Regions from separate parts of the Aeromicrobium sp. WCS2018Hpa-31 genome, predicted to be linked through region 3. Evidence: predicted binding sites of a transcription regulator. Region 3 holds the regulator's gene; each other region holds the start of a gene.
The links. The regulator LexA, encoded in region 3, represses DNA repair genes until DNA is damaged. The targets are predictions, from matches to a motif close to TCGAACANNTGTTCGA.
Positions count from the first base shown of each region.

Region 1 (3,903 bases), on a different contig from region 3:
ACGCCGCGACCCTCGAGCGGTCGGCCTCGTCGTCACTGACGTGGGGCGTGGTGGCCGGGCTCGTCGCCGGAAAGCTCCTCGGCATCACCGGCGCGACCCTGCTCGCCCAGAAGGTGGGCCTCGGTGTGCTCGCACCCGGTCTGACCATCGGCCGCGTCGCGGGCGGGGCCGCCCTCTCAGGGATCGGCTTCACGATCTCGCTGCTGATCGTCGGCATCGCCATCGACGAGCCCGCGGCGCAGGACGAGGCTCGCGTGGGCGTCCTCGCCGCCTCCGTGCTGGCGTTCGTGCTGGGCTGGGTCGTCCTCAAGGCGCTCGACGCCCGCCGGCCCGTCGTGCAGCCCGGTGCCGTGCTCCTGCGGCCGTTCGACCCCGAGCGCGACCACTTCAAGGGCCGTGCCGACGCCCCGCTCGTGCTCGTGGAGTACGGCGACTTCGAGTGCCCGTTCTGCAGCCGGGCCACGGGCATGGTCGACGAGGTGATCGAGCACTTCGAGGGCGACCTCGTGTGGGTGTGGCGCCACCTGCCGCTGCACCAGCACCACCCGCACGCCGAGCTGGCGGCGCGCGCCTACGAGGCGGCCTACCTGCAGGGTCGGCACTTCGACTACGCCCGCCTGCTGTGGGCCAACCAGGCGCAGCTGGAGCGGCTCGACCTGCTCCGCTACGCCGACGAGATCGGCCTGGACCTCGAGCGCTTCGAGGCCGACCTCGACTCCGACCCGGTGCGCCGACGTGTGCGCGAGGACGAGGACGACGCCGACCTCATGGACGTGTCCGGGACGCCGACGTTCTTCATCGGCACCGCCCGGCACGGCGGCCAGTGGGACGCGCCCACGCTCATCGCCGCCCTCGACGCCAGCCGGGGCCGCTGAGTCCGTGCCCGCACGTGCGGGCACAGAAAAGCCCGGTCGCCGTCGTGACGGTGACCGGGCTTCGCCGGATGCTCAGCGAGCAAGGATCACTTGAAGGCGTCCTTGACGTTCTCGCCGGCGTTCTTGACCGAGCCGGACGCCTGGTCCTTCTTGCCCTCGGCCTCGAGGTCCTTGTTGTCGGTGGCCTTGCCGACGTTCTCCTTGACCTCGCCGGCGACCTTCTCAGCGGTGTTCTTGGCCTTGTCGATGAAGCTCATGATGATCCTCCTGGATCGGTGGGTGACACTTCGACGGTACGACGGCTGGAAGTCGCTGCAACTCCAACGAGCGCTGCCCGATGAACGTTCAGTGACTTCTCAGTGACACGCGTTTACTTCTTGAAGGCGTCCTTGACGTCCTCGCCCACGTTCTTGATCGAGCCCTTGGTCTGGTCCTTCTTGCCCTCGGCCTCGAGGTCCTTGTTGTCGGTCGCCTTGCCGACGGCCTCCTTGACCTCGCCGGTGACCTTCTCCGCGGTGTTCTTGGCCTTGTCGATGAAGCTCATGGAACTCTCCTTCTCGGGTGGGGGAACGGGGTGGCTTACGTTGTAAACCTTACGCCGTAAGCCTGCGGCCCACAAGACGAGTGTCGTGCGACCTCGGTCACGAACGGGGGCGCGCTCGCGACCCGGTCGGCGAGCAGGTCAGTCGGCGAGACGCGAGGCGATGCCGTCGAGCATCTCCTGCAGGGCGCGGTCGAACTCCTCGGCGTAGCGGTCGGCCGCCAGACCGGCAGCCAGCCGGTGGATCGTCGGGTACGTCGCCTCGTCCACCGCGCCGGACGGGTCGAGGATCTCCAGGGGCGTCTCGGCCTCCGCCACCGCCTCCTGCTCCTCGTCGTCGCGCGTGGGGGTGAGCCCCCCGGGCACGGGCTCCGCGGCTTCGGCGCCCGCGGAGAACGATCCGTCGCCGTCCTGCGGGTCGCGCAGCGTCCGCGCCCCCGTCTCCATGAGCAGGTAGCCCAGCAGGAAGCTGTTGAACGACCGGTAGGCGAACACCACCTGGTCGTCGTCGAAGCCCTCCGCCTGCAGCGCCTCGAGCACCGACTCGATCCAGGTCAGGGACCGCAGCGGCGGGTTGATCCACGGCGCCTCCGACGGTCGCGTGGCCACGATCGGGAAGGCGTGCGGGTGCGCCATCGCGTAGCGGCGGACACCGCGCGCGAGCCGCTCCAGGTAGTCGCGCCAGCCGTTCTCGGCCACGCGCAGCACCTCGGGGTCGGCGTCCAGCTCGGCCACCACCAGGTCGACGACCGCGTCGAGCAGCTCGTCGCGGGTGCCGACGTGCTTGTAGAGGCTCATCGCCTCGACGCCCAGACGCTTGGCGATCCCCCGCATCGAGGCCGACCCGATGCCCTCGTCGTCGATCAACCGCAGGGCGGCCTCGGCGATCTTGCGGCGCGTCAGCGTGCCGCGTCGGGAGGTCGTGGAGGCCATGGGGGGATCGTGCCACGGAGGGGCGGGGCCAACGACCCGGAGTGCCGGCGCCGAAGGACTCGGGGGTTCCGGGGCTTTCGTCACGTATTCGAACATGTGCTTGTTTCCTGTCTGATCCTGCCTCTAGAATCGGGATAGATCAGCAGGAGGAAGCATGAGCGTCGCCGCACTCGACACCCACCCGGTGCCGTCGTGCGTGCACGGACTCCACGCTCTTCTCGACACGGTCCCCACCAGCGCGTGGGACGGCCTGGACCCCACCGAGGTCCGACGACTCCTCGCCGAGATCGGTCGCGCCGAAGCACGGCTCTCGGCCCACAAGATGGCCGCGGCGCGTGTGCTGGAGAAGGCCCGCAAGGCCACGGCGAACGGTGACGGACCGCGACCGGGGGCGGGAACCTCGACCGGCGCGACGATCTCGTTCGACTTCGGTGGGGACCGCGGCGGGGCCGATGCCCTGGTGAACACGGCGCAGCGGATCGAGGAGCAGACCACCCTCATCGAGAACGCGCTCGCGTCCGGGGTGATCAGCACCAAGCAGGCCGACCTGATCTCCCGCGCGTTGGCCAAGCTGCCCGACGACGTGACCCCCGAGCAGCGTGAGCGGTGCGAAGAGACCTTGCTGAAGGACGCGCAGCGGCTGACTCTGAAGGACCTGCGCCGCAGGGCGGCGCGGATCACCGAGGTCTACAAGGCGAAGACCGAGGAGGTCGACGCCGACGAAGACGAGATCCTGCGGAAGAAGGAAGAAGCCGCCCGGGCGAAGACGTCGTTCTCGATGTGGGACAACAACGACGGCACCGTCACCGGACGCTTCACCCTCCCCGAAGCCCAGGGCGCGATGCTCAAGACCGCCCTCGACGCACTCGCCGCACCTCACCAGGAGGTCGGGACCGTCAACGCCGCCACTGGCGAGATGGACGAGATTGGCTTCGGGCAGTCCTACCCCCAGCGCCTCGGCCACGCCTTCGCCACCCTGGTCGAGCACCTCCCCGCCGACCAGCTCCCGTCCAACGGTGGTGTGAGTGCGGTCGTCACCGTCAACCTGGACCTCGACACCCTCATGGGCGGCATCAAGGCCGCCGGACTCTCCGACGGCACCCGCATCAGCGCCGGCGAAGCCCGCCGGCTCGCCTGCTCCGCGCAGATCGTGCCCATGGTGTTGAACGGCAAGCCCCTGCCCCTCGACCTCGGCTCCGCCAACCGGTACTTCAACCGCAGCTCACGCCGGGCCATGGAGAAGCGCGACATGGGATGCACGACACCAGGTTGCGACCGCGACGCCAGATGGACCGAGGCCCATCACCTGAATCCGTACGCGATCTCCAAGACCACCGACATCAGAGACGGCGCACTGCTCTGCCCGTTCCACCACCACCGAGCCCACGAACAGGGCTGGATCGGCCGCATCAACCCCGACGACGGACACGTCGAGTGGAAGCTCCCCGGCTCCGACACCTGGCAACGCAACCAACGCTGCCGACCCTGACCACCACACCCACGACACCCCGACCCATCGGTCGGGGGTGCTCGTGCTGCCCGCGCATCGCTGAG
Region 1 is NZ_JAVTJF010000009.1:18,437-22,339, reverse strand. It holds gene nhaA (Na+/H+ antiporter NhaA) at 1-875, shown strand, start outside; gene RQG84_RS12660 (CsbD family protein) at 962-1,132, opposite strand; gene RQG84_RS12655 (CsbD family protein) at 1,246-1,419, opposite strand; gene RQG84_RS12650 (TetR/AcrR family transcriptional regulator) at 1,558-2,349, opposite strand; gene RQG84_RS12645 (DUF222 domain-containing protein) at 2,504-3,838, shown strand.
Region 1: RQG84_RS12645 (DUF222 domain-containing protein) is a predicted target of LexA. The motif match lies at 2,438-2,453, and genes of this name have one in related genera.

Region 2 (3,903 bases), on a different contig from region 3:
ATGCCACCGATGGCGGGTCCGACGACAGGGATCCAGGAGTAGGACCAGTTGCTGTCGCGCTTGTCCTTGATCGGCAGGACGAAGTGGGCGATGCGCGGGCCCAGGTCGCGCGCCGGGTTGATGGCGTAGCCCGTGGGACCGCCGAGGCTGGCGCCGATGCTGACGACGAGCAGCGCGACGGCCAGGGGGCCGAGCTCGGTGGGTGTCTTGCCGAACGCGATGATCACGAACACGAGGACGAAGGTGCCGATGATCTCGGTGATGAGGTTGGAGGACGTGCGCGCGATCTGCGGTGCGGTGCAGAAGACGCCGAGCTTGTCGTCCGGATCGCTCTCCGGGGCGTCGAACTGGTCGCGGTAGGCCAGCCAGCACAGCGTGGCGCCGAGGAAGGCGCCGAGCAGCTGGGCGGCGAGGTACACCAGCACCTTGACGGCGGTGTTGCCGCCGAGGTCGTCGCCGGACGCGACGAGACCCAGTGTCACGGCGGGGTTGATGTGCGCGCCGGACTTGTAGGCGACGTAGACGCCGGCGAACACCGCCAGGCCCCAGCCGAAGCTGACCATCAGGAAGCCGCCGGCGTTGCCGTTCGTCTTGGCCAGCGCGACGTTCGCGACGACGCCGCAGCCGAGCAGCAGGAGCGTGGCGGTGCCCATGACCTCGGGCAGGAAGATGTCTGTGAGCACGTGGTCCCCCCGGCCGACCCGACAGACTCGTAGCCCGCTCGGTGCGGACGTCCCCCGAGACGCCTCGGTCGGTGTGGGTCGAGCCTATCGTGACCCCCGTCACATCGCGGTGTGGGTGCGGCGTCGCCGGGACCGGGAGGATGTTCCAGGTCAGGGAGTCGAGCCGTCGGGTCGTGACCTCCGGGGTTGCGCGCTCGTTGGGGGTGATGACATCGATCGGGGGTCGCGAGGAGGTCGTCGGTGCCCGTCCTGACCTTCGACATGCCTGCGGACTCCGGGGCGAGCCTGTGCGTGTCGACGCGACTGCTCGTGCGGGCCCCCGAGGTCGAGCTGTGCTGGCTCGAGGGTGACGAGGGCGTCCTGGTGCTGCGCCTGGAGTGCGACGAGAGCGACGTCGCGGTCCTTCGGCACCACGTGCTGACGGCTCACCCAGCAGTCGTGGACGCGGCGTCGCCGGGGGAGGGTCCTCCGGCACGTCCCGAGGCGCGGCGCGGCGTCGGTCGGCATCGGCGCTGACGTCGGCTGTAGACGCCTCGTCAGGCGGCGACGTACTCGAAGGCCCCCGTGGCTGGGTAGTGCTCGGCGAGCACGACGACGGGTTCGGTCCTCCTCGTCCAGGCGCGGGTGAAGGCGGTGCGTCCGGGCACGGCGCGTGTGGGCAGGTGCCATCGGGTGGTGCCGTCCTCGTCGTGGTCGACGGGGAGTGCTCCGCGGGTCTTGAGTCCGTGGTGGGGGCGACATCGTGGGTGGAGGTTGCCTGCGGTGGTGGGTCCGCGGTCTGGGTGGTCGGGGTCGAAGGGTTGCTGGTGGTCGAGGTCGCACGCTTCTGCTGGTTTGTCGCAGGTGGGGATGTCGCAGACGCCGTCGACGAGCTCGAGGGCGCGGCGGAGTGGGGCGGTGGGGAAGCGGCCGAGCTCGGTGACGTCGAGGATGCCGCCGGCCTCGTCGGTCAGGAGGCGACTGAACAGCGTGCCGGGCTGCGTGGCGAGCTCGCGGACCAGTGTGGGGTCGATGGCGTGCTGGCCGTCGCCGGTGACGGCGGGTTCGTCGTCCAGGCCCAGCAGGGTGGCCAGGGAGACGGTGATCCCGACGTGGAACCGGCCCCGGCCGGGGGCGTCCGCGGTGCGACCCAGGAGCCGGTCGGTCAGGACGTCGGCGCGGGCCTGGGACAACCGTCGGTCGTCGTCGGGGTCGTCGGCACGTTGCGCTTTGGCGGCCAGGGACAGCTTGCGCTCGATCAGCAGGGCGTCGTGGGTCGGGATGAACGCCTGGAGCAGGCTCATCCCGTCGTCCATCGCCGTGATGGTCACGTGGCGCTGGGCGGTCGCCTCGCGGCGGCGCCGTGCAACGTTCTCGGCCTCGACCCGTGCCACGAACCGGCGCAGCCAGCCCTTGAGCTGGGACAGCGTGTGGGTCGTGGCGTAGGGGACCACGGACTCGTCGAGCAGCTCCACCGACGCGACCTCGTGCAGGCGCCACCGGGCCGAGGCGATCGCGCGGGCCTTCGCCCGATCGAGCTCACCGTCGCTGTGGGCGGCCCACACCGTCGGCAGGCCCGCCGTGAGGGTCCTGGTCGTCGCGACCAGGTGCGCGACGAATCCCGACGCGACCTCGAGCTCGACCGCGACCTCCAGGATCGCGACCTGGCGGGCGTCCTCGGCCGAAGCAGCGCTCCGCCCGGCCGCGACCGCGTCGGACCGACGACCCTCCACGAACGCCAGCACCGTCGCAGCCTGCGCAGCCTCGGCCCGCCACAGCACCCGCGACGCATCCGTCGCGAGGCCGAGGAGAGAGTCCGTCGAGGTCATGTAACGAACATAGATTCGACGTCCGACACCGAGTTTCGCCGCGTTCGCCTCGGTGCCAAAAGCATCGGGGGGAGTGGAGCTACCCGTCCGCGCTTCTCAGGCTCACGTCGAGGCGGGTCATGAGTCGGGCGACCGGAGTGCGACCCGTCGGCGCCGGGGGATAGCGGCGCAGGATCGCCACGAGCGCGGGGGAGACGAGGCGTCGGGTGTCGTCGCCGCGGGAGTCGACTCAGGCGTCCTCGGCCGAGGTCGAGGCGCGCTGCTCCACGGCGATGAAGACCTTCACGCTGTCGTACGTCGCCACGTCCGTCGGTGCGAGACGCACGTCGGCCTCGCTGCGAGCCGCTAGACGTGTCGGCTCGCCGACAGGGGAGACCGTGAGAGCTTGTTGCGACTCCCCCTCGGCGGGGCGGTTCCAGGTGATCCCCACGAGGCGGACCACGTAGTCGCTTCTGCCGGGATTGCTCACCCTGGCCGTGCGAGCCTCGTACGGACGGTCGACCGGCTCTCCCTGGGCATCCAGGAAGTCGACCTCGGGATAGGCCGTCCCGGCGTCCTCGGCGGTGCGCATCCCTTCGACCGTGACCTCGACGTCCTCCACGTCGCCGGACCCGGGGCCCTCGAAACGCAGGATGTCGAGCACCTCGTAGTTCGCCGGCGCGACGACCAGACCTCGATCGCTTCCGAACACCGTGGTCACCGAGACATCGGTCATCGGCTCCGAGTCCGAGTCAAGTGCCACGAAGGACAGGGTCGGAGCTGCGGAGAGGGTCCTGGACGTGTTGGTGATCGTGAGCGTCTGGTCGATCGTTCCCTCGTCGGAGACGCCGGAGTAGGCGAACCGCAGGTCGACCGCATCGTCTGCGGGCTGGTTGGTGGAGCTCTCACTCGGGTCGTTCGACCCGGTGCAGCCGGCGAGGGCGAGCGACAGCAACGCGACGGTGATCGTTGTCCTGAACATCGTGCGACTCTAGAGGCCGGATCGTCCCTCGGCTCGCCTGGACGGAGCGAGCACGGCTTCGCTGGGTGGTTCGGGTGCGCCCGGGAGTGGAGGAGCGCACTTGACAGTTGACAGATGGGTTGTCACTTTTGCCAGGGTTCTGTCGTCCGAGTTCCCCGCAGTGACGTCTAGACCCCGACTCCGCGATTGTCAGATTGGTTGTCACGGATCGCTGGACCAGCGGGTCTGGGTCAAGTTTGTCACTTAATTTGTCGCGTCTGGGCGCGTCCAGACGGAGGGTTGGGTTACGACCACCATTGAGGCGCTGATCCAACCGTGAATCGCCTAGCGAGGTGCCACTCGTCATGCTGGTCGGGAATGTCGCGTTCGCTGAACTCGCGAGGCGGTTCGACGGACAGGCGGCTGTCTAGCCGAGATGCTCGGGCACTGGCGTCGATAGGAAGCTGAAGAT
Region 2 is NZ_JAVTJF010000007.1:57,849-61,751, forward strand. It holds gene RQG84_RS10495 (MIP/aquaporin family protein) at 1-683, opposite strand, end outside; gene RQG84_RS10500 (hypothetical protein) at 924-1,199, shown strand; gene RQG84_RS10505 (HNH endonuclease signature motif containing protein) at 1,220-2,491, opposite strand; gene RQG84_RS10510 (hypothetical protein) at 2,721-3,452, opposite strand.
Region 2: RQG84_RS10505 (HNH endonuclease signature motif containing protein) is a predicted target of LexA. The motif match lies at 2,495-2,510, and genes of this name have one in related genera.

Region 3 (3,903 bases):
GGACAGTGCACGGTGCTCTCCTCTCGGGCTGATTTCTTCGCGGGATCTGGGGACAACCTGGGGATGAAGAGGTGGATGGCCCGGGATTCCTGTGGGTAAGTCCCCCGTCCCTGTGGGACTAGATGTGGAGAACTACATCGGTGTAATCACTAGATGTAGTGGCTACCGTACGCCTGCACACCAGGTCATGCAAGCAAGTCTGACGAGTTGCGCAGACAAATCTGAGAGCTCGATGTTTGCGCAGGTCAGCGGCCTCTCGAGTCACACGAGCCTCAGGTGTCACGGCGTGTCCCGGCGCCACCGAGGTGGAACCACCCCCTCCTCGACCACGACGTACCCGGTCCCGAGGGGCTCTCACCGAAGCCTCTTCCTCTCAGGAACAATAGGGAGGACGATGACCGCATGACCATGCGACTGAACCCCTACCTGAACTTCCGCGACGAGTCCCGCGAGGCGCTCGAGTTCTACCAGTCCGTCTTCGGCGGGACGATCGAGGCGATGACCTTCGGCGAGGCCGGCATGAGCGACGACCCCGCCGTGGCCGACCGGATGATGCACGGCCACCTCGTCACCGACGCCGGCTTCGACCTGATGGCCTCCGACACTCCCCCGGGCGGTGACCAGCCGTCAATGGGCACGGCCATCAACGTCACCCTCAACGGCGACGATCCCCGCATCCGCAACTACTGGGCCGGACTCAGCGAGGGCGCCGAGATCGTGGCACCGCTCGAGCGTGCACCGTGGGGCGACGAGTTCGGCCTGCTGAACGACCGCTTCGGCGTGGCCTGGCTGGTCAACCTCGCCGCGAGCCAGTAGGCCTGCGCCAAGCCCACCACGCTGCGCCCCTCAGATCGGGCGCGGCACCGCCACGCCCAGGTGCTCGAGGGCGGCGTCGACGAGCGCGAACGCGGCGAGACGGCTGCGCGTCGCGTTCGCGAGCGCCTGACGCTTCAGCTCACCGGGTTCGGAGCCGCTCACCCGCACCAGGTCGGCGCTCTCGTCGACCCAGCGGCTGAACGTCTCCGGCGTCACCTCGGGATGGAACTGCCAGGCGATCACGCGGGCACCGAAGGCTTCGTCGACGAAGCACTGCGGGCCGAACCAGGAGCTGCCGATCACCCGCGCCGTGGGCGGCGGGCTCAGCACGTCCTGGTGGAACTGGCCCCACGGCCCCTCCGGGCAGAGGACGTCGTCGAGCGTGTCGACGCGGCGCCACCCGATCTCGGCACCGTCGCCGCGGTACGACGTGCCGCCGAGGGCACGGGCCACGAGCTGGGCGCCGTAGCAGATGGCCATCACGGGGACGCCGGAGCCGAGCGCCACCCGCACGACGTCGGACTCCGCTTCCACGACGTGGGCCCAGCGGGGCTCGTGCGCCGAGCGCTCCGAGCCGAGGCTCAGGACCAGGTCTACGCCGGTCGCCGACCACGGGGAGTCGATCGTGTCGCGGTCGATCCAGGTCAGCTCGGCGCCGTGCTCCCGCAGCCGCTCCGTGACGTAGCCGCCGGAGCGGTCGGTGTCGTCGGCCAGCACGTGCACCTGCAGAGGGCGGCCCGACGAGGTCGGGTCCGCCGGGGTAGGGGCGTCGTTCATGCCCCCATGGTGCCGGACGGGCCCGTCACTCGTAGACGGGCACCGCGAGGTCGGAGCCGAGCTGCAGCGCACCGGCGCTGGGCAGCGAGTTCATGCGCATGATGTCGTCGACCGTGTCGCGCACGTCGCCCTCGGGGTTGGCGTCGGCGGCGATCTGCCAGAGCGTCTGCCCCTCCTGCACGGTGACGACCGTGGTGGCCGGGACCGCACCGGCGTCGGAGGTGGCGACGGTGGACGAGCCGAGAGCGACGACCGTGACCGCCAGCGCCGCGATGACGGCGAGCAGGAGCACGAGGCGGCCCCGACGGGTCAGCCGGACCGCGGCCGGCTCGGTGGTGCTGCGCGGAGCCGAGGCGATCCCACGGGAGAACGACGGGGCGAAGCGGCTGGTCTCGTAGACGGTGATGGTGCTCATGGTGACCTCCGGGGAAGGGAGAGGAAGGAGTCTTGGTGTGTCGATCGAGCACCTGTCGATGTCATTCGAACGTCGATGCTCCGGGGGCGGTGGTGCTCCGCGGATCCGACGAACAGATGTTCGATCGAACACGTGTACGACAGTAGGGGAAGGCGCCGACAAAAGCAGCCCCCTTTCGAACAGGAATCCGAACAGGACCGCCACTCGCCTGCAATTCCAGTGAAAGAATCTTCGACACGGTGTTCGACTGTGACGCGTCGCACGCGCGTGGCCGCCGTCTCAGGACGGTTGCGGGGCCGTCGAGCACGGCATTCGAACGCGCGACACGCTGTCGAACATGTGTTTGTAAACGTCCCCGCAGAGGTCTAGCGTGGGGACCATGAGCGACGACAGCACCCTCGACCCCTCCGCCGACGCGCCGCGTCGGGGCCGCCCGAAGGGTTCACGCAACTCCGTGCGTGAGCTGCCCGACGGTCCCGTCGACGAGATGACCGGCCTCACCGGCCGGCAGCAGAAGATCCTGCACTTCATGCGCGACCAGATCGAGCAGCGCGGCTACCCGCCCAGCATGCGCGAGATCGGTGGCGCCGTCGGCCTGGCCAGCACCTCCTCGGTCGCCCACCAGTTGCGGGTCCTCGAGCGTCTCGGCTACGTCAAGCGCGACCCGAATCGCCCGCGCGCGATCGAGATCTTCCTGCCCGAGGTGGTCAAGGCGCGGCGCACGCTCAGCTCGGCCGACGACTCCGAGGTCGACGAGACCGGCTTCGGCGACCAGCGCCCCGAGGCCACGTACGTGCCCATGCTCGGTCGCATCGCCGCGGGCGGTCCGATCCTGGCCGAGGAGCAGGTCGAGGAGATCTTCCCGCTCCCCCGCTCCCTGGTCGGCGACGGCACGCTGTTCCTGCTCGAGGTGCGCGGCGACTCCATGGTCGACGCGGCGATCTGCGACGGCGACTACGTGGTCGTCCGCCAGCAGCCGGTCGCCGAGAACGGCGAGATCGTCGCCGCCATGCTCGACGGCGAGGCCACGGTCAAGACGTTCCAGCGCAAGGACGGCCAGATCTGGCTGCTGCCGCACAACGACGACTACTCCCCCATCGACGGCAACCACGCCACGATCCTGGGCAAGGTCACCACGGTGCTGCGCCGACTCTGACTCCCGTCGACCGCTCACTCGCACGACGCGAAGGGCCCCCTCCCACCCGGGCCTGTTCGGCTTTTAGTGTGGTTTTGGGCGCGCCTTGTCCGGCCCTCCCGGTAGCCTTGACCCTTCGGTCAGGGCCCGGGAGGGCCGGTTCGCGTTCGGAGGGGGTCGCTGGTGGTTGCCGCCCGCGACCTCGAGGACGGCACTGCCGGTAGGACCGGCGCCGGCACGCTGTCTGGCGGAGACGTCCCGCCAGGAGGACAACTGACCGACGCAGCAGCACCGCAGTGCCCGGACCCGTCACACGCGGGGAGCCGGGTGCGCCGCCGTGGGCTCAGGGCCTCCGCGGCCGGCACGCGGCAGCGGTTCGAGTGCCTGCCCGAGACCGGAAAGCGGCACTTCTTCACCACCCCGGCCGCCGGAGCGGTCGAGGCTGGACGCTCACCGAGGCAGCGGTGCCCTGACCCGTGGCACGCCGACGCCCGGGTCCAGGGACGAGGCACGCGCACGACGAAGGCGGGCACCTGGCGGCGGTTCCGGTGCACCCGGCCCGACGGCAGCTCGCACTTCTTCCAGGTGCTCGCCTCGGCGGCCGGCACCCAGCTCACCTCGCTCGACCGCCCGCCGGGGTGCCCCGAGCACGCGGTCTCGAAGGTGACCCGGCAGGGCGTGTACGGCCGCGGCGCCACGAAGCGGCAGCGCTACCGCTGTGTCCCCGCCGACGGCACGGCGCCACACACCTTCACCCCGC
Region 3 is NZ_JAVTJF010000010.1:101,833-105,735, reverse strand. It holds gene nrdR (transcriptional regulator NrdR) at 1-11, opposite strand, end outside; gene RQG84_RS14115 (VOC family protein) at 403-816, shown strand; gene RQG84_RS14110 (glutamine amidotransferase-related protein) at 847-1,593, opposite strand; gene RQG84_RS14105 (LysM domain-containing protein) at 1,619-2,008, opposite strand; gene lexA (transcriptional repressor LexA) at 2,388-3,164, shown strand; gene RQG84_RS14095 (hypothetical protein) at 3,471-3,903, shown strand, end outside.